Regions from separate parts of the Symbiopectobacterium sp. genome, predicted to be linked through region 1. Evidence: predicted binding sites of a transcription regulator. Region 1 holds the regulator's gene; each other region holds the start of a gene.
What was found. The regulator ArgR, encoded in region 1, controls arginine synthesis, uptake and breakdown. The targets are predictions, from matches to a motif close to ANTGAATAAAAATACANT.
Positions count from the first base shown of each region.

Region 2: the regulator ArgR is predicted to act here: its motif matches at 2,355-2,372, upstream of argF (ornithine carbamoyltransferase).
Region 3: the regulator ArgR is predicted to act here: its motif matches at 2,053-2,070, upstream of argC (N-acetyl-gamma-glutamyl-phosphate reductase).

Region 1 is NZ_JBPETA010000016.1:17,409-23,584, forward strand. It holds gene ACTBDZ_RS02745 (helix-turn-helix domain-containing protein) at 1-256, shown strand, start outside; gene mdh (malate dehydrogenase) at 313-1,263, opposite strand; gene argR (transcriptional regulator ArgR) at 1,748-2,218, shown strand; gene tsaD (tRNA (adenosine(37)-N6)-threonylcarbamoyltransferase complex transferase subunit TsaD) at 2,283-3,296, opposite strand; gene rpsU (30S ribosomal protein S21) at 3,534-3,749, shown strand; partial or broken gene dnaG (DNA primase) at 3,887-5,635, shown strand; gene rpoD (RNA polymerase sigma factor RpoD) at 5,856-6,176, shown strand, end outside.
Region 2 is NZ_JBPETA010000053.1:10,976-17,151, reverse strand. It holds gene ACTBDZ_RS07310 (YhcH/YjgK/YiaL family protein) at 1-44, shown strand, start outside; partial or broken gene ACTBDZ_RS07305 (LacI family DNA-binding transcriptional regulator) at 286-1,293, shown strand; gene argF (ornithine carbamoyltransferase) at 1,315-2,322, opposite strand; gene rraB (ribonuclease E inhibitor RraB) at 2,486-2,911, shown strand; gene ACTBDZ_RS07290 (GNAT family N-acetyltransferase) at 2,960-3,463, opposite strand; partial or broken gene ACTBDZ_RS07285 (alpha/beta fold hydrolase) at 3,842-4,901, shown strand; partial or broken gene ACTBDZ_RS07280 (Tar ligand binding domain-containing protein) at 4,986-5,792, shown strand; gene ACTBDZ_RS07275 (DUF898 family protein) at 5,810-6,176, shown strand, end outside.
Region 3 is NZ_JBPETA010000048.1:12,733-18,908, reverse strand. It holds partial or broken gene ACTBDZ_RS06850 (phosphoenolpyruvate carboxylase) at 1-621, opposite strand, end outside; gene argE (acetylornithine deacetylase) at 858-2,006, opposite strand; gene argC (N-acetyl-gamma-glutamyl-phosphate reductase) at 2,263-3,267, shown strand; gene argB (acetylglutamate kinase) at 3,291-4,064, shown strand; partial or broken gene argH (argininosuccinate lyase) at 4,174-5,544, shown strand; gene rmuC (DNA recombination protein RmuC) at 5,759-6,176, shown strand, end outside.

The DNA of each region.
Region 1 (6,176 bases):
CCCTGCCGATATCATTGCCGCACTCCGTAAAAAAGGCACCACGCTGGCGGCAGTCTCACGAGAAGCAGGATTAAGCTCCTCCACTCTAGCCAATGCGATATCACGCCCCTGGCCCAAGGGAGAATGGCTCATCGCCGAGGCAATCAACATTCACCCTGCTGAAATCTGGCCCAGCCGTTACTACGATCCGAAAAGTAACATGCTGATTGATAGGAAAAAACTTATCAGACCTGACGATCCCCACCCAAAATCCTGATATAAAAAAGCCGGAGCACCTTCTCTCCGGCTTATCATCTGGCGTTTAGACACCGATTAACCGCGTACTGAGCCACTCACAAAGGATTCACCCAATTCGATATCCTGTCTCAGGGTGCCCAGCATGTTATCCAGAGCCTGTTTTTCAAACGGGCTCAGTGCGCCAATGGACTTACGTTCAATGATGCCGGATTTGCCCAGCAACAGCGGCTGTGCGAAGAAACAGGCATGCTCGCCGTCACCTTCCACATAGGCACATTCCACTACCCCTTCGTCGCCTTGCAGAGCGCGTACCAGAGACAGCCCAAAACGCGCCGCCGCCTGACCCATGGAGAGGGTTGCCGATCCGCCACCGGCCTTGGCTTCCACCACTTCCGTGCCCGCGTTCTGGATACGCTTGGTAAGATCCGCCACTTCCTGCTCGCTGAACGTTACGCCAGGAATTTGTGACAACAGAGGAAGGATCGTCACACCAGAGTGCCCGCCAATCACAGGGACTTCAACCTGTTGCGGCAGCTTGCCTTTCAGTTCCGCCACAAAGGTGTTGGAGCGGATAATATCCAGCGTGGTTACGCCAAACAGCTTGTTCTTGTCGTACACACCGGCTTTTTTCAGTACGTCCGCGGCGATCGCCACCGTCGTATTAACCGGGTTGGTAATGATACCAATGCAGGCTTTCGGGCTGGTGCGGGCAATCTGTTCAACCAGATTGCGCACGATCCCCGCATTCACATTGAACAGGTCGGAGCGGTCCATGCCCGGCTTGCGAGCGACACCGGCCGAAATCAGAACGATGTCCGCGCCGACCAGCGCAGGGGTGGCGTCTTCACCGCAAAAGCCTTTGATGGATACTGCTGTAGGGATATGGCTCAGATCAACGGCGACGCCCGGCGTTACCGGAGCAATGTCATAAAGAGATAATTCTGAACCTGAAGGAAGCTGGGTTTTGAGCAGGAGCGCGAGAGCCTGACCGATACCGCCTGCTGCTCCGAGAACTGCAACTTTCATCCTAAACTCCTTATTATCGTAAAAGTAAAAATGCCGTGAATTTGTGCAATAAACCGCCAGACATGAATAAAATCAGGAGGTTTAAACGGCTTACCGAACGGATGTCGGCAATGCCGAGACCTCGATATCAGGTCATGGAAAAGAAAAAACTATGTCATTAATAATAAATCAAAATCTGCCGAGTGATTTGTAAGGTAAGTAAAGTTATAAGTAAGTGAGTAAATAATGCAGCGCGCATCACGTTCAGTACGATGGCGGCTACATTACACCGAACCGCAGCCAGTAAACAACCTCATTTTGATAACATTTTATTTACTTTTATGTGACTAAACGCTCGTTTTTTTTCATCGCTTACGTCGTTTAAACATTTTAGCGCAATTATCGTACTGAACCCTACCGAGTCACTTCTTTAAGCGCCCATATTGCATAAAAATTCACCCAACTGCATAATGCACGCATCAACGATCACAACACACGGTGCAGAATGCGTAACTCCACGAAACAGGAAGATTTGGTCAAGGCGTTCAAGGCGCTGTTAAAGGAAGAGAAGTTTAGTTCTCAAAGCGAGATCGTGTTGGCGTTACAAGACGACGGTTTTGAAAATATAAATCAATCAAAAGTATCACGTATGCTGACTAAATTTGGCGCAGTGCGCACGCGCAATGCCAAAATGGAGATGGTCTATTGCCTGCCAGCAGAACTGGGTGTACCCACCACCACCAGCCCGCTGAAAAATCTGGTGCTGGATGTCGATTATAACGATGCGGTTGTGGTTATTCACACCAGTCCGGGTGCTGCGCAATTGATCGCTCGGTTGCTGGATTCACTGGGGAAATCAGAAGGGATTCTGGGCACCATTGCCGGGGATGACACCATTTTCACCACGCCAGCACGCGGCTTTAGCGTTAAGCAGTTGTTCGACGCTATTTTGACGCTGTTCGAACAGGAACTGTAGTGACCCGCCAGGGGTGCTGACGCAGTGACTCACGCCAGATGAGGGTATCTGGCGTGGGGTTGGGTCAAACGGCAGGCAACTCCGCCAATGGCCAACGTGGACGCACGCTCACGCCCAGTTCATGACTTTGATTGTGCAACAGCCTCACACTGCCCGCATAGGCAATCATCGCGCCATTATCGGTACAAAACTCAGGCCGCGCATAAAACACCGCCCCACCCCGTTTAGCCATGGTCTCTGTCAGGCGAGCGCGCAGCGTGCGGTTGGCACTGACGCCGCCAGCCATCACCAGACGTTTAAAGCCGGTCTCATCCAACGCTCGGCGACATTTTATCGCTAACGTATCAACCACCGCATCTTCAAACGCGCGCGCAATATCAGCACGGGTTTGATCATCATTGCCATTGGCGCGAATAGTATTGGCGGCAAAGGTTTTCAAACCGGAAAAGCTAAAATCCAGCCCTTGTCTGTCGGTCATCGGGCGAGGAAAGGTAAAACGTGAGGCATCCCCACGCTGCGCCAGTTTGGACAACATCGGGCCTCCCGGGTAATCCAGTCCCAGCAGCTTTGCCGTTTTATCAAAGGCTTCACCGGCAGCATCGTCAACAGATTCTCCCAGCAACCGGTATTCACCGATGCCAGTGACGCTGATTAACTGCGTGTGACCGCCAGAAACCAATAGCGCCACGAAAGGAAATTCCGGCGGATTATCTTCCAGCATCGGGGCCAGCAAATGCCCTTCCATGTGGTGAACCGGAATCGCCGGCACGCCCCAGGCAAATGCCAGCGCACGCCCGACCGTTGCGCCGACCAACAATGCGCCCACCAGTCCAGGGCCGGCAGTGTAAGCCACACCATCGATGTCCGATGCGGACAGGTCCGCCTCTTTCAGGGCAGCCTGAATCAGAGGAACCGTTTTACGCACGTGATCGCGCGAGGCCATCTCCGGCACGACACCGCCATAATCAGCATGTAGTTTTACTTGGCTATACAGTTGGTTAGCCAATAACCCGGCATCCGTGTCATAAATCGCCACCCCGGTTTCATCACAGGAGGTTTCAATACCCAATATGCGCATCGTTCTACCTAACGTTCGTTGCCACGCAAGCCGACATCCACTTGCCACTTGCCACTTGCTTCATACAACAGATAGTCTACCATTAACGGTTTGGATTTTCTGCTCTGCGTGCGCGTTGGGTGTTTTATGATCGCCGCAATGCTTTACAAGCGCATCACGTTTACAGTAGAATTCCGCACCATTTTGAAAAGGCTGGCACAAGGCCAGCACATACCGAATTATTAAGGTGAGAGGCACATGCCGGTAATTAAAGTACGTGAAAACGAGCCGTTCGATGTAGCGCTGCGTCGCTTCAAACGTTCCTGTGAAAAAGCGGGTGTTCTGGCTGAAGTTCGTCGTCGTGAGTTCTATGAAAAACCGACAACCGAACGTAAACGCGCTAAAGCTTCTGCTGTGAAACGTCACGCTAAGAAACTGGCTCGAGAAAACGCACGCCGCACTCGTCTGTATTAATTTCTGGAGGCCTGGCCTCCACCGCGTGATTAATCCGCAGACTTAGCAGTTGCATACGAAGGCCGTGCTTTCCGAAAGGAAGCGCGGCTCGTTGTCGTTTATAAGCTATCGTTTATTTGTATTAAAAACAGGTGCTTATGGCTGGACGAATCCCACGCGTCTTTATCAATGACCTGCTGGCACGCACTGATATCGTCGATCTGATCGACGCGCGCGTGAAGCTCAAGAAGCAGGGCAAGAACTTTCACGCGTGCTGTCCGTTTCACCATGAGAAAACCCCGTCTTTCACCGTAAACGGTGATAAACAGTTTTACCATTGCTTCGGCTGCGGCGCGCACGGCAATGCCATCGATTTTTTAATGAACTACGATCGCTTGGAGTTCGTTGAAAGTATCGAAGAATTGGCATCCATACACAGTCTGGAAGTGCCTTATGAATCCGGCACTGGCACCACAGCGCTTGAACGCCATCAGCGTCAAAGCCTGTATGAACTGATGGGGCAACTGAGCGAGTTTTATCAACAGGCGTTAAACCAGCCAACGGCAGCCGCCGCCCAAGGTTATCTGGCACAACGCGGCCTAAGTGCGGAAGTGATTCGCCACTTCGCTATTGGCTTCGCTCCTGCCGGGTGGGACAACGTATTAAAGCGCTTTGGTCGTCACGATGAAGATCGTGAAACCCTGAGCGATGCGGGAATGCTGGTTAAAAATGAGCAAGGACGTACCTATGACCGCTTCCGTGAGCGCGTCATGTTCCCGATCCGCGATAAGCGCGGCCGCGTTATCGCCTTTGGCGGGCGCGTGCTGGGAGACGGATTGCCCAAATACCTGAACTCGCCGGAAACTGAAATTTTTCATAAAGGCCGTCAATTGTATGGCCTTTACGAAGCGCAACAAAATCACACGGAACTAAAACGTCTTCTTGTGGTTGAAGGTTATATGGACGTGGTGGCGCTGGCACAATTTGGTATCGATTATGCCGTCGCGTCACTGGGCACTGCCACCACGGCAGACCATATTCAAATGATGTTCCGCGTTACCGATCAGGTGATTTACTGCTATGACGGTGACCGCGCAGGCCGAGATGCCGCCTGGCGCGCCTTGGAAACGGCGCTACCCTATTTGAATGATGGTCGCCAGTTGCGCTTTATGCTTCTCCCTGATGGAGAGGATCCGGATACTCTGGTGCGTAAAGAGGGTAAACAAGCGTTTGAACAGAGGATGGAGCAGGCGCTGCCGCTTTCCACGTTCTTGTTTGATACCCTGCAACAGCAAGTGGATATGAGCTCTCCGGAGGGCAGAACCAAGCTCGGAAGAGATGCATAGCCGTTGATTGGTCAGGTGCCGGGAGAAACCCTGCGGCTGTATCTACGTCAACAGCTCGGCAACAAACTGGGGATTCTTGACGATCGCAAGCTGGATAAACTGCTGCCAAAAACGGCAGAACAGGCGCAGCCTTACCAGCCGCCCCAACTAAAACGCACAACTATGCGTATACTAATAGGGTTGCTGGTACAAAATCCGCAGTTGGCAGCATTGGTGACGGCCCCGGAGGGGTTGGCAGCATCGAAGATGGCCGGTGTGCCACTGTTTATTGAGCTGGTGAAAACGTGCCATGCGCAGCCCGGTTTGACAACGGGGCAGCTTCTGGAGCTTTACCGGGAGAATAAATCAGGCCCACAGCTTGAAACCATGGCAACCTGGAACCACATGATCGTTGAGGACAAGGTAGAAGAGACGTTTATCGATACCTTGACTACCCTATATAACCATATGTTAGAGGAGCGGCTGGAATCATTGATAGCACAGTCGCGTTTGCGGGGGTTGACCGCAGAAGAACGTAACGAAGTGCACATGCTGAACCAGGCGCTTACAAGAAAGAACTGATTACAGAGGCTTAATTGCCGATAACCAGCAGGGTGAAACCCTGCCAAAGCCGCTAGAAGGGGCTGCGGCGAGAAGAAGAAATACCCCGAATGTTATTGTTGGCTATACCCAATAGCTTTCAACGAGCAGGCGAGCGAAAGGCACCTGCATCGTGAAAGATGACCGGTATAATTATGCCGACCGACACCAACCTAATACTCTGAAGTGTGGATACCGTCTTATGGAGCAAAACCCGCAGTCACAGCTGAAGCTACTTGTCACCCGTGGTAAGGAGCAAGGCTACCTGACCTATGCTGAGGTCAATGACCATCTGCCGGAAGATATCATCGATTCCGATCAGATCGAAGACATCATCCAGATGATTAATGACATGGGCATCCAGGTGATGGAAGAAGCACCGGATGCGGATGACCTGCTGTTGGCAGAAACTACGTCTGACACAGATGAAGATGCCGCAGAAGCCGCTGCTCAGGTGCTCTCAAGCGTAGAGTCCGAAATTGGGCGTACTACCGACCCGGTGCGCATGTACATGCGTGAAATG
Region 2 (6,176 bases), on a different contig from region 1:
TGCGCAAAGCCGTCGTGAAGATCGACGCTTCACTGGTGCTGTAATCTTGCTACCGCGCGCGACGCCGAAGACGTTCGGTGCCGCGCACGGCGCGCCATCGGGATAATTGATCCTCCTTCATACATTCATCCATAATCACCTATACAGATATTAATATCGTCCCGTTCAGCGATGCAGCGGTTTGTGCTTATCGCGTAATGATGGGGAGCGCGGTTGTGCTGCCTCCTCGCTGACAGTTGATGATGGCCTCGCCGTGACTGCGCGCGCCCTAAGGAAGGAGTTAACATGGTTACGATACAGGATGTGGCGAAAAAGGCGGGCGTCTCTAAAGCGACGGTATCTCGCGTACTTAACGGCAAAAACGTGGTACGTGAAGATATGCGGCAGCGCGTGTTTCGCGCCATCGAGGAAACCGGATTCAGTCCAAACCTGCTTGCCCGCCAGTTAGCCACCCGCAAAACCAACTCGATTGGTTTGGTGATCACCAACTCTCTGTATCAGGCACCGTTTTTTTCGGAAATGACCTATCAGGCAGCGTCATGCAGTGAAAAGCATTAGCGCCAGTTGATTCTGGCGGATGGCAAAAACAGTGCGCAGGATGAGCGCAATGCCATCGGTATGCTGCTGGCACTGCGTTGCGAAGCCATTATTGTGTATCCCAAATTCTTATCGGCAGAGGAGTTGGAAACGCTGATCGAGCAGCACGAGACGCCGATCATCGTGATTAACCGTAAGCTACCCCATCACCAGAATCACGCGGTCTATATCGAGCACTACCACAGCAGCCAACTGATGACGCAATATCTGCTCGATCAGGGGCATACGCGCATCGCTTTTATTGCCGGGCTGCCCGGCTCCCCGTCTGGTGAACAGCGGCTTGCCGGATTCCTTGATACGCTGAAAGCGGCGGGTATCGCACATGATGAGGCGCTACGTCTGGAGGGGGACTGGACGCCTGAGAGCGGCTATCGCGCCGTCCAAACGCTGCTGGCGCGCAATGTGGACGTCACCTGTGTGCTAGCGGCCAATGACGATATGGCGATTGGTGCAGCGAAGGTGTTTCTCGATGCCGGAAAGAGGGTGCCGCAAGATATGTCGTTGGCGGGGTTCGATGACATGCTGATTGGGCGCTACTTTTCTCCCGCCTTAACCACGGTGCATGTGCCGATTGCTGCCATGATTCAGGATGCCATTGGTCGTTTGGTAGCTGCGTCACAAGGAGATGCCATGCCGACACCGCCTTGCCACCATCAAGGACGCTTGGTTATCCGAGAGTCCGTTGCCAGGCGCTGAGCATGGCGCGCAGCGCGACCTTTACTCTTGGCCGAGCGTGGCGACCATCACTGCTTTGATGGTGTGCATGCGGTTTTCTGCCTGATCGAACACAATGCTGTGCGCCGATTCAAACACCTCGTCGGTCACTTCCATGCCGCCGTGCAAACCATACTGCTCGGCCATCTGCTTGCCGATGGTGGTTTGATCGTCATGGAACGCGGGCAGGCAGTGCAAGAATTTCACCTGCGGGTTACCGGTGGCGGCGAGCATCGCCATATTGACCTGATAGGGTTTTAGCAGCGCAATCCGCTCCTGCCACACCTCTTTGGCCTCTCCCATGGAAACCCATACATCGGTGTAGATGAAATCCGCACCGGCCACGCCTGCGGCGATATCTTCTGTCAGCGTGATTTTTTCGCCAGTCAGCTCGGCAGCAGTACGGCATTCGGCCACCAGGTTGGCATCGGGCCAGCAGGCTTTGGGGGCGACCAGACGCAGATCCAAACCGGTCAACGCAGCGGCTTCCAGCATGGTATTACCCATGTTGTTGCACGCATCGCCTGCGTAGACCAGCGTCATGTCGTTGAAAGCGCGCTCAGGCAGATGCTCCTGCATGGTCAGTAAATCCGCCAGCAGCTGTGTGGGGTGGAATTCGTTGGTCAGCCCATTCCATACCGGTACACCGGCGTACTCCGCCAGCGTTTCCACCAGTGCCTGACCGTAACCACGGTATTGGATGCCATCATAAATTCTGCCCAGTACGCGGGCGGTATCCTTCATCGACTCTTTATGGCCGATCTGGCTGCCGCTCGGGCCGAGATATGTGACGCGTTCTCCCTGATCGTATGCAGCAACTTCGAAAGAGCAACGAGTGCGGGTCGAATCTTTTTCGAAGATGAGTGCGATATTTTTATTTTGCAGGTAGCGTTTTTCTGTGCAGTTCTTTTTGTCGACTTTCAGTTGGGCAGATAAGGTTAACAGTGCGCCGATCTCAGCCGGGGAAAAATCCATTAATCTTAAGAAATGACGCTGGTGAAACGAGTTCATTGTAGTTATCTCCATGTGGCTCAACGCTATTGGTTGAATTAAAATTCACTTTATATGTGTAATTATTCAATTTCAAGGGGTGACATCAAACTTTATGGTGGAGAGGGCATCGGGGGTGTGGGAGAATACGGAAATAACGTAGAGATTAACGAGGGACAGACACATGGCAAACCGCGATTTACTGGACGAACAACGGGAAGAAACGCGCCTGATCATCGAAGAACTGCTGGATGATGGTAGCGATCCGGACGCACCGTACACTATCGAACACCACTTTTCGGCGGAAAACTTCGACGCGTTGGAAAAGGTCGCTGTTGATGCCTTTAAAATGGGCTATGAAGTGACGGATGCGGAAGAGTTGGAAGTGGAAGAGGGCAAACTGCTGATGTGTTGCGATGCCATCAGCGAAGTAGCACTCAATGCTGAACTGATTGATGAGCAGGTCGAGCAGTTAATCGAACTGGCTGCACGTCACAACGTCAATTACGACGGGTGGGGCACCTACTTCGAAGATCCAGATGGTGAAGACGGCGAAGAAGGTGAAGACGACGATTTTTATGATGAGGACGATGACGGCAAACGTCATTAATGCCTCAGGGCATCACGGGCATGCCGAAGTGACCTTCGGCATGCTGTTTTAGAGTTGCTTGAGCATGGTGACTTCACAGTCTCCGTGGCCAGTGTTGCCCATCGCGTGCGGAATGTGTTCAAACCCCAGTTTGCGATACAGCGCAATCGCCTGCGCCAATGTGCTGGTGGTTTCCAGATAGCAGCGCCGGAATCCTTTCTGGCGGGCGAAATCGAGCGCTTGCAGCGCCAGTTGGCGCGCCAACCCTTTACCACGCAAGACTGGCAAAAAGTACATCTTTTGCAGTTCACACACGTCCGCTTCCCCCTCCTGTAAGGGAGCGATACCGCCTCCGCCGACCACTTCGCCGTCGTATTCAATGACCCAATAAGCGCTATTCGGCTGATTATACAACTGAAACAGGTTATCCAGGTTGGGGTCAGAAACGGTATATCCCTTATCTGCCGTCAGGCCAAATTCCGCAGACACACGACGGATCACTGCCGCAATGGCAGCATTGTCCTGTGCGGTAATGGGGCGCATCCGCAAAGAAAGGGAAAGGGCGATAGTCATGGTGCTTACTCTTACTGATAGGGGCTAATTACATTTTCTTACGCTGTAATAGCATTGAACGGGGTTTTTGTGCAATACCGGATTAACAGGCGTTGGCCACGCGCAGCCTCACCACGATTCAATCCCTTATGTTGATTTTTTGTCCGCTCATTTTTTCTTGTCTAATGGATTAGGTACAGTTATCGTACGGATATGGCCGTTTTGCACGTTATTTAATCATAACGTGATGATTATTAGCTGATTATGTAGGATGCGCCAGAAATTTACCTTATGACAATATGTTTTTGTTATTTAATGGTTAGTCTGCAATCTATATTGGGATGTGACCTGGGACACATTATTATTGAAATCCATTTACCCTTATGGATGACGAGTAGTATGGCCCATCGCATGTTGTCAGGCTGGATTAGCCTGTTTTTACTGTTTTTATCTCCTCTCGCTTACGCACAACCCTTGCAGCCTCAGGAAGGCGACTGGCGGCCTGCCGAGTTCCGTTTTCATACCGGTGAAACGCGTAGCGACCTCCGTCTGCACTATTACACGTTGGGTGACCGCAGTAAGCCTGCGGTGCTGTTGCTGCACGGCACCAACCAGCCGGTGAGCGCACTGCTGGCGAACGGATTTGGCGGCAAGCTGTTTGGGCCGGGCCAACCGCTGGATGTGACGAAACACTTTATTATCATTCCCGAAAGTATCGGATCGGGAAAATCCTCCAAACCTTCTGACGGTTTGCGCACGCAATTTCCGCAATATAACTACGATGATATGGTGCTGGCACAATATCGACTGGTGAAGGAAGCGTTTTGTATCAAACAATTGCGTCTGGTTATGGGCTACTCCATGGGGGGAATGCACACCTGGCTGTGGGGGCAAAAATACCCGGACATGATGGATGCGCTGGTGCCGATGGCATCACAACCGAATGCGCTGTCAGGTCGTAACTGGATGCTGCGCCGCATGTTGATCGAATCCATCAAACGCGATCCGGCCTGGAAAAACGGTGATTATCAGACTCAGCCACCGGCATTGCAGACCGCCAATATCATGTTCAGTATCGCCACAACGGGCGGCACCCTCGCTTACCAGAGTAAAGCACCAACGCGTGAGCTGGCGGATAAGATGGTGGATGCGCGATTGGCGGCTCCTGTGACCAGTGATGCCAATGACTTCATCTATATCTGGAATTCCTCTGCGGATTACAACGCGATGCCCGGTTTGGAACGCATCAAGGCACCAATGCTGGTGATTAACTCTGCATGATGAACGTAATCCGGTGGAAATTGGATCGCTGGAACCGGCGTTGAAGAAGGTCAAACAGGCATCACTGTTCTTGATTCCGGCTAGTGCGGAAACCAGTGGCCACGGAACCATGATGTCCGCCCGTTTCTATCGCACTGCGCTGGGTGAATTCCTGGCGAAAGTCTCTTCCCATAAATAACTGCGGTTTTTCTTCCGAGCAGGCGCCTCCACGATGAAGCGTCTGTCTGGCTTGCTCTTGATGACCAATCACTAGGGACGATGTATGTTTCGTAAGATAAAGATCCGCACGACGCTCAGCATCATGGTCTTATCGTTGACAGCGCTGTTGCTGTTTGTCGGAATGCTGGGGCTGTTTGCTGCCCAATCAGGGAATCACTCCTTCGCCAGAGTGGATAAAGAGGTGTTGCCCGGCCTGGTCGCATTGAATGAAAGTTCGGAATTACTGCTGCGCGCGCGTCTCGATCTGCGCTTGTATGAATCGCTGATGAGCAACGGTTCGCAGGATGCGGCAACGGTGGCATTAAAACGCGCCAAAGGGAAAATCGACGGTGCCAATGAAAAATGGCAGGAGTATTTGACCTATCCGCAGGCGGAGCAAGAGAAAGCGATTTTCGCCGAGATGGCCAGCAAGCGTGAAACCTTGATGACCACCTTTATCACCCCGGCGCTTGCCGCGCTGGAAGCGGGAAATCTGGATGAATATCGCCAGCGCGCGTGTAAATCCACCACACTCTATGCCGATTTTGATGCCGCTTCCAAGAAACTGGTGCAGTTTAAGCGTCAGAACATCGACGATGCCTACATCGCCTCCAACGCCAGCATTAACCGCATGGAGATTATGCTGACGGTAGCGATTACGCTGGTGCTGGTATTGGCGCTGCTCTCCTGGCTGGTGATGACGCAGCTGGTCGTCAAACCATTGAATCAGGCCATTGGCGTATTCGATCGCATTGCACAAGGCGATCTGCGCGCTCGTTTTGAAATGCAGGGCAAAAATGAGATCGCGCAGCTGTTTGGTGCCGCGCAGCGTATGCGTGACGGGTTGGAGAATATGGTGCGCGTGGTGCGCTGGCACTGCTGTATATTTTGCTGTTGTTTGCACCTTTGGTCGGGTTGGCGGTATTGCTGGTGTTTACCGCGCTGCTGCCGATGCTGATTATTCGGAACTGGCGCTATAACGCCATTATGACCAGTTATCGCGGCGTGCGTTTTAACTATTTGGACAGCGTAAAACGTGGCTATTGGACGTTTTTGGCGGTTCCGTTATTAATGGTAGCGGTGCTGGTGCTGTTAATGACCACTGTCGGCAGTTTTTCTTCCTTTATCAGCAATGCGACCCCGCTAATTGTGGTTGCACTGCTTTACATCCCCGCGTTGATTGCGCTGGGTGGCGTGATGAAGTATATGATTGCCGATCTTTATGTGAATAACCTGCGGTTTGGCACCGCGGCAT
Region 3 (6,176 bases), on a different contig from region 1:
GCGAAGCCCCATTTGGCTTCGTCTACGGGCGTTGGGCGGATCTTACGGATCTCATCCGTATGCCACGACTGGGCGATCAACTGACGCAGACGGCGCATGATTCTGGTTGCGCTCATAGTCTGCCAGATCGTTGTGATCGAGCTGTTTCAGGCAGGTGTTTACCTCAACCAGCTTATGAATCAGCGTGCGACGGGTAATTTCTGTCGGGTGCGCGGTCAGCACCAGTTCAATGGAGAGCGTCTCCACGGCGTCACGAATATCGCGTTCGCTTAAGTGTGCCTGCGCTTTCAGACGATCGAACGCCTGAGATAAAATTTCCGGGTTGCTGGCCGCTTCGCCGTGTGGCGAAATTGAGTGATATTGCTCTGCGGTGTTGGTCAGATTAAGGAACTGGCTGAAGGCGCGCGCGACCGGGAGCAACTCCTCATTGGAGAGATTTTGCAGCGTGTTCAACAGCTCCTGACGGTGCTTTTCATTGCCTGCGCGGGACGATTTTGACAGCTTACGGATCGTCTCGACCTTATCAAGAATACTCTCTCCTAATGCATCCTTGATGGTGTCACCAAGAAGTTTACCCAGCATGCTCACATTACTTCGCATCGCGGAATATTGTTCGTTCATATTTACCCTGACCCATCTCTATTTTTTGTAAGTTTGTTTCATAGAAAGACGCAAAACGCTACCTTCATCTAGCCACGCCTGGCGGGATTCGTCAATTGACGATTGGTTGTTTTATCACCCTGCCAGTTTTACCCCCCCTGTTGTTGTACCTGCTTTCGTGTGGGATTGGCAATTGGTGAAATTTAATTACATCCGTGCGCAGATTAAGGGCGCTTATTACGCCCCTCCTTTCGCGTTTACCGGCAGAAATGTTGCACCATCTGGGTGATCAACTTATGCGTTGGGGCGATAAATGCGGTGTCGATATATTCATCCGGCTGGTGGGCTTGTTCGATCGAACCGGGGCCGAGCACCAGCGTCGGGCACAGCTTCTGGATAAACGGCGCTTCGGTGCAGTAGTTCACCACATCCGTGGGCACGCCCAGCAATTTCTCAATCACACCCACCAAGGCGTGATCCACTGGGCATTCATAGCCAGGGATCGGCGGATGCAGCTCGCTGACGCTCACGCGTCCCGGCCAACGCTCGCTCACTGGCGCCAGCGCTTCCGTCACCAGACCGTTTAAATCGTTCAGCGTTAATCCTGGAAGCGGGCGGATATCCATATGCAGTTCACAGCAGGCACAGATGCGGTTGGCCGCATCGCCACCGTGAATATGGCCGAAATTCATGGTTGGATAGGGGATATGGAACGCCGCGTTGTGATAACGGGTTTGCAGCGTATTGCGCAACACCATCAAGTGGGAAATGGCATCGTGCATCAGTTCGATAGCGTTTACGCCGCGCGAAGGATCGCTGGAATGGCCGGATTGCCCCTGAATCCGCACTGCGTTTGACATATGGCCTTTGTGGGCGCGAATCGGTTTCAACGAGGTTGGTTCGCCAATGATGGCGCAGTCCGGGCGTATCTGGGTAGATTCAGAGAAATATTTGGCGCCCGCCATGGTGGTCTCTTCATCGGCAGTCGCCAGCACGTAAATCGGTTTGGTCAGCGTTGCCGGATCGATGTCGCGCAGCGCATCCAGAATAAAGGCGAAGAAGCCTTCCATATCCGCAGTGCCCAGCCCGTAAAGCTTGTTATCGTGCTCTGTCAGGGTAAAGGGATCGTGCGTCCAACGGCCATCATCAAACGGTACCGTATCGGTATGTCCGGCCAGCAGCAAGCCACCCTGGCCTTGGCCGATGCGCGCCAGCAGATTGAATTTATGCCGCGTACCGGGCACCGGCTGTACCTCAACGTGAAAGCCCAAATCGGCAAACCATCCGGCGAGCAGATTGATTAATGCTTCATTGCTCTGATCGAGCGCCTGATCGGTAGCGCTGATGGAAGGCGTCGCGATCAACGCCCGATACAGCTCAATAAATGGGGGTAAATTCATCTTCACTGTTGACAGCCTTATGTTAGGATAGTATCAATATTCATGCATTTATTTTGAATAAAAATACAATAACGCGTAGCGAAAGGAAACTGTTTCTAACCCTTGGATGAGACATTACCTGATAGTCTAAACCTGCACCGGTCGAATACCGTTAGCGGGTTTGGCGTTTTGTAGATACCCTGTTTTAACGACATTGTTTTTAACGACACTGTTTTTAACGATGCACTGTTTACATTATTTTAGTGGAAGGTATGCAGATCCCATGCTGAATACGTTGATTGTTGGCGCAAGCGGTTATACTGGCGCTGAACTTGCACTCTATCTGAATCGTCATCCTCAGATGAACCTTACCGTACTTGCGGTATCCGCGCAGCGCGTTGATGCGGGCAAACGCATTTCTGATCTGCACCCTCAACTGAAAGGCATCATCGATTTGCCGGTACAGGCGTTGACGGATGCCGCTGAAGCCGCCAAAGGCATCGATGTGGTGTTTCTGGCGACCGACCACAAAGTGAGTCACGATCTTGCGCCGGTGTTTCTGGCCGCAGGGTGCGTGGTCTTCGATCTCTCCGGTGCGTTTCGCGTGCAGGATGCTGAATTTTATCGCCGCTACTACGGTTTCGAGCATCAACACGCTGACTGGCTGGCGCAGGCGGTGTATGGCATGGCCGAGTTTCAGGCGGAGCGCGTCAAGCAAGCGCAGCTGATTGCCGTCCCCGGTTGTTACCCGACGGCGTCACAGCTGGCACTGAAACCGCTGGTGGATGCGCAACTGCTCAACACCGACCAGTGGCCGGTTATCAATGCGGTCAGCGGTGTGAGCGGAGCCGGACGTAAAGCGTCGCTCACCAGCAGCTTCTGCGAGGTGAGCTTGCAACCGTATGGCGTGTTCAATCACCGCCATCAACCCGAAATTGCGACCCACCTGGGCATCCCGGTTATCTTCACGTCGCATCTGGGGAATTTCGCGCGCGGGATTCTGGCGACCATTACCTGTCGCCTGAAACCAGGTGTCAGCGCACAGGATGTGGCGGAAGCTTACCACAATGCCTATCACGACAAACCGCTGGTGCGCCTCTACGATAAAGGGGTTCCGGCGCTAAAATCGGTTGTTGGCTTGCCGTTTTGCGATATCGGTTTCTCCGTACAGGATGAGCACCTGATTGTGGTCGCCACGGAAGACAACCTGCTTAAAGGCGCGGCGGCGCAAGCTGTACAGTGCCTGAATATTCGTTTTGGTTTCCCTGAAACCCAATCTTTGCTCTGACATAATCCTGAGGCACGAAAGCGATGAATCCGTTAATTATCAAACTGGGCGGTGTGTTACTGGACAGCGAAGAAGCGCTGGAGCGTCTGTTTACGGCGCTGGTTGCCTATCGTGAGCAATACCAGCGCCCGCTGGTCATTGTGCACGGCGGCGGCTGCCTGGTAGATGACCTGATGAAAAAACTGGCGTTACCCGTAGTGAAGAAAAACGGGCTGCGCGTGACACCGGCGGATCAGATCGACATCATCACCGGTGCGCTGGCAGGTTCGGCCAATAAAACGCTGCTGGCTTGGGCGAAGAAACACGCCATCAACGCGGTGGGTCTGTGTCTGGCGGATGGCGGCATGACCACGGTAACGCAGTTGGATGAATCCCTGGGTTACGTGGGTAAAGCACAGGCGGGTTCCGCCGATCTGCCCAATGCGCTGCTGAGCGCCGGGTATCTGCCAATCGTCAGTTCCATCGGCATTACCGAACAAGGCGATTTGATGAACGTTAACGCCGATCAGGCCGCAACCGCGCTCGCGGAGACGCTGGGTGCCGATTTAATCTTGCTGTCGGACGTGAGCGGTATCCTCGATGGTAAGGGTCAACGTATTGCGGAAATGACCGCACAGAAAGCAGAGCAGTTGATTGCGAAGGGGATTATTACCGATGGCATGATCGTTAAAGTCAATGCGGCGCTGGACGCGGCTCGCGCGCTGGGTCGCCCGGTAGATATCGCCAGTTGGCGTCATGCCGATCAACTGCCCGCGCTGTTTAACGGCACGCCGATTGGCACGCGTATTCTGGCGTAAATCTGTTAATCTGTAAGGCATTTCCGTTGGCCGAAAGGTAACGGAAGCGAGCATGCGGGTCCGCCCGCATGGTTACAAGACATTGAAGCACATTTTGGGAGTATCGGTTATGGCGTTGTGGGGCGGTCGTTTCAGTCAGGCGGCAGATCAGCGGTTCAAACAATTTAATGACTCGCTGCGGTTTGATTACCGTCTGGCGGAGCAAGATATCGTCGGCTCCATCGGCTGGTCAAAAGCGCTGGTGACGGTCAATGTTCTCAGCGAACAGGAACAGCAGCAGTTAGAGCAGGCGCTGAATGCGCTGCTGGCCGAGGTGCAAGCCGATCCGGAACAGATTCTGCACAGCGACGCCGAAGATATTCATAGTTGGGTAGAGCAGAAGCTGATCGACAAAGTGGGCGATTTGGGTAAAAAGCTCCACACTGGCCGCAGCCGTAACGATCAGGTCGCCACCGATCTTAAACTTTGGTGCAAAGCGCAAATCAGCGAACTGCAACTGGCCGTGCGCCAACTGCGCGCCGCGTTAGTCGCTACCGCTGAGGTGAATCAGGATGCGGTGATGCCGGGTTACACCCATTTGCAGCGCGCTCAACCGGTGACCTTTGCCCATTAGTGTCTGGCTTACCATGAAATGCTGGCACGCGATGAAAGCCGCCTGGAAGATACGTTAAAACGCCTTGATGTCAGCCCATTGGGCTGCGGCGCGTTGGCCGGGACGGCCTATCCTATCGATCGTGAGCAACTGGCGGGCTGGCTCGGCTTTGCGTCTGCCACGCGTAACAGTCTGGATACGGTGTCAGATCGCGATCACGTACTGGAACTGCTCTCTAATGCCTTGATCGGCATGGTGCACCTGTCACGCTTTGCCGAAGATCTGATCTTCTTCAACAGCGGTGAATCCGGGTTTGTTGAGCTGTCCGATCGTGTGACCTCCGGCTCCTCCCTGATGCCGCAAAAGAAAAACCCGGATGCGCTGGAGCTGATCCGCGGTAAATCGGGTCGGGTGCAAGGCGCGCTGACCGGCATGATGATGACGCTCAAAGGCTTGCCGCTGGTGTACAACAAGGACATGCAAGAAGACAAAGAAGGGCTGTTCGACGCGCTCGACACTTGGCATGACTGTCTGATGATGGCGGCACTGGTGTTGGAAGGCATTCAGGTCCGTCGTCCGCGCTGCCAGGAAGCGGCGCAGCAGGGTTACGCCAATGCGACCGAACTGGCAGACTATCTGGTGGCAAAAGGCGTTCCGTTCCGCGAAGCGCATCGCATTGTCGGTGAAGCAGTGGTGGAAGCTATTCGGCAGGGTAAGCCGCTGGAAGCATTACCGCTGGCGGATTTGCAGAAATTCAGTGCCACCATTGGCGATGACGTGTATCCCATCCTGTCGCTGCAATCCTGTCTGGAAAAACGTGCGGCCAAAGGTGGTGTGTCACCACAGCAGGTCGCACAGGCGATTGCCGATGCCAAAGGGTGTCTGTAACGCTGATAGCGCTCTGTCACCTGTATCAGGGCCGGATTTCCGGCCTTTTTTATTCAGCCAATGACCATAAGTCATAACGCAAGACGCCTCGCATTTTAACCATTTCACCGCCGACAACGATGCCGCTTTACGTTGGCCTGCGCTATTCTTTCTGGACATACATACAGTATCACTTTACCTTGACGGACAGTGGCGATAACGAAAGGAATGCGACGTGGATATCACCCTCTTTTACGGTGTAGGCGGCGGGGCGGTCGGAGTGCTGGCGGGATGGCTGGTTGCCAGCCTGCGTTACCAGCAACGCCGCGCTCGGCAAGAAACGGAACAACGTATACAAGAACAAGCGTTACAGCAGGCGCAAAGCGCGGTACGTGAGCTTCAGCTTGCGCGTGATAAGGACGAACAGCGCCTGCGTCAGGATGATATGGAACTGCGTCTGATGCACGGTAAACTCACCGCCCATCAGGAAAAGCTGCTGGTCATGTCCCGGTTGCAAGAGGAGTGCAACCAGCTCAATCAGGAATTGCGCGCGCTGCGCGAAGCAAACGGTGCGCAGGAAGCGGAACTGCGTGAAGTCACCATCCGTCTGGAAGAAACGCGCCTCGCCGCTGAGGAAAAACAGCGCTTGTTAA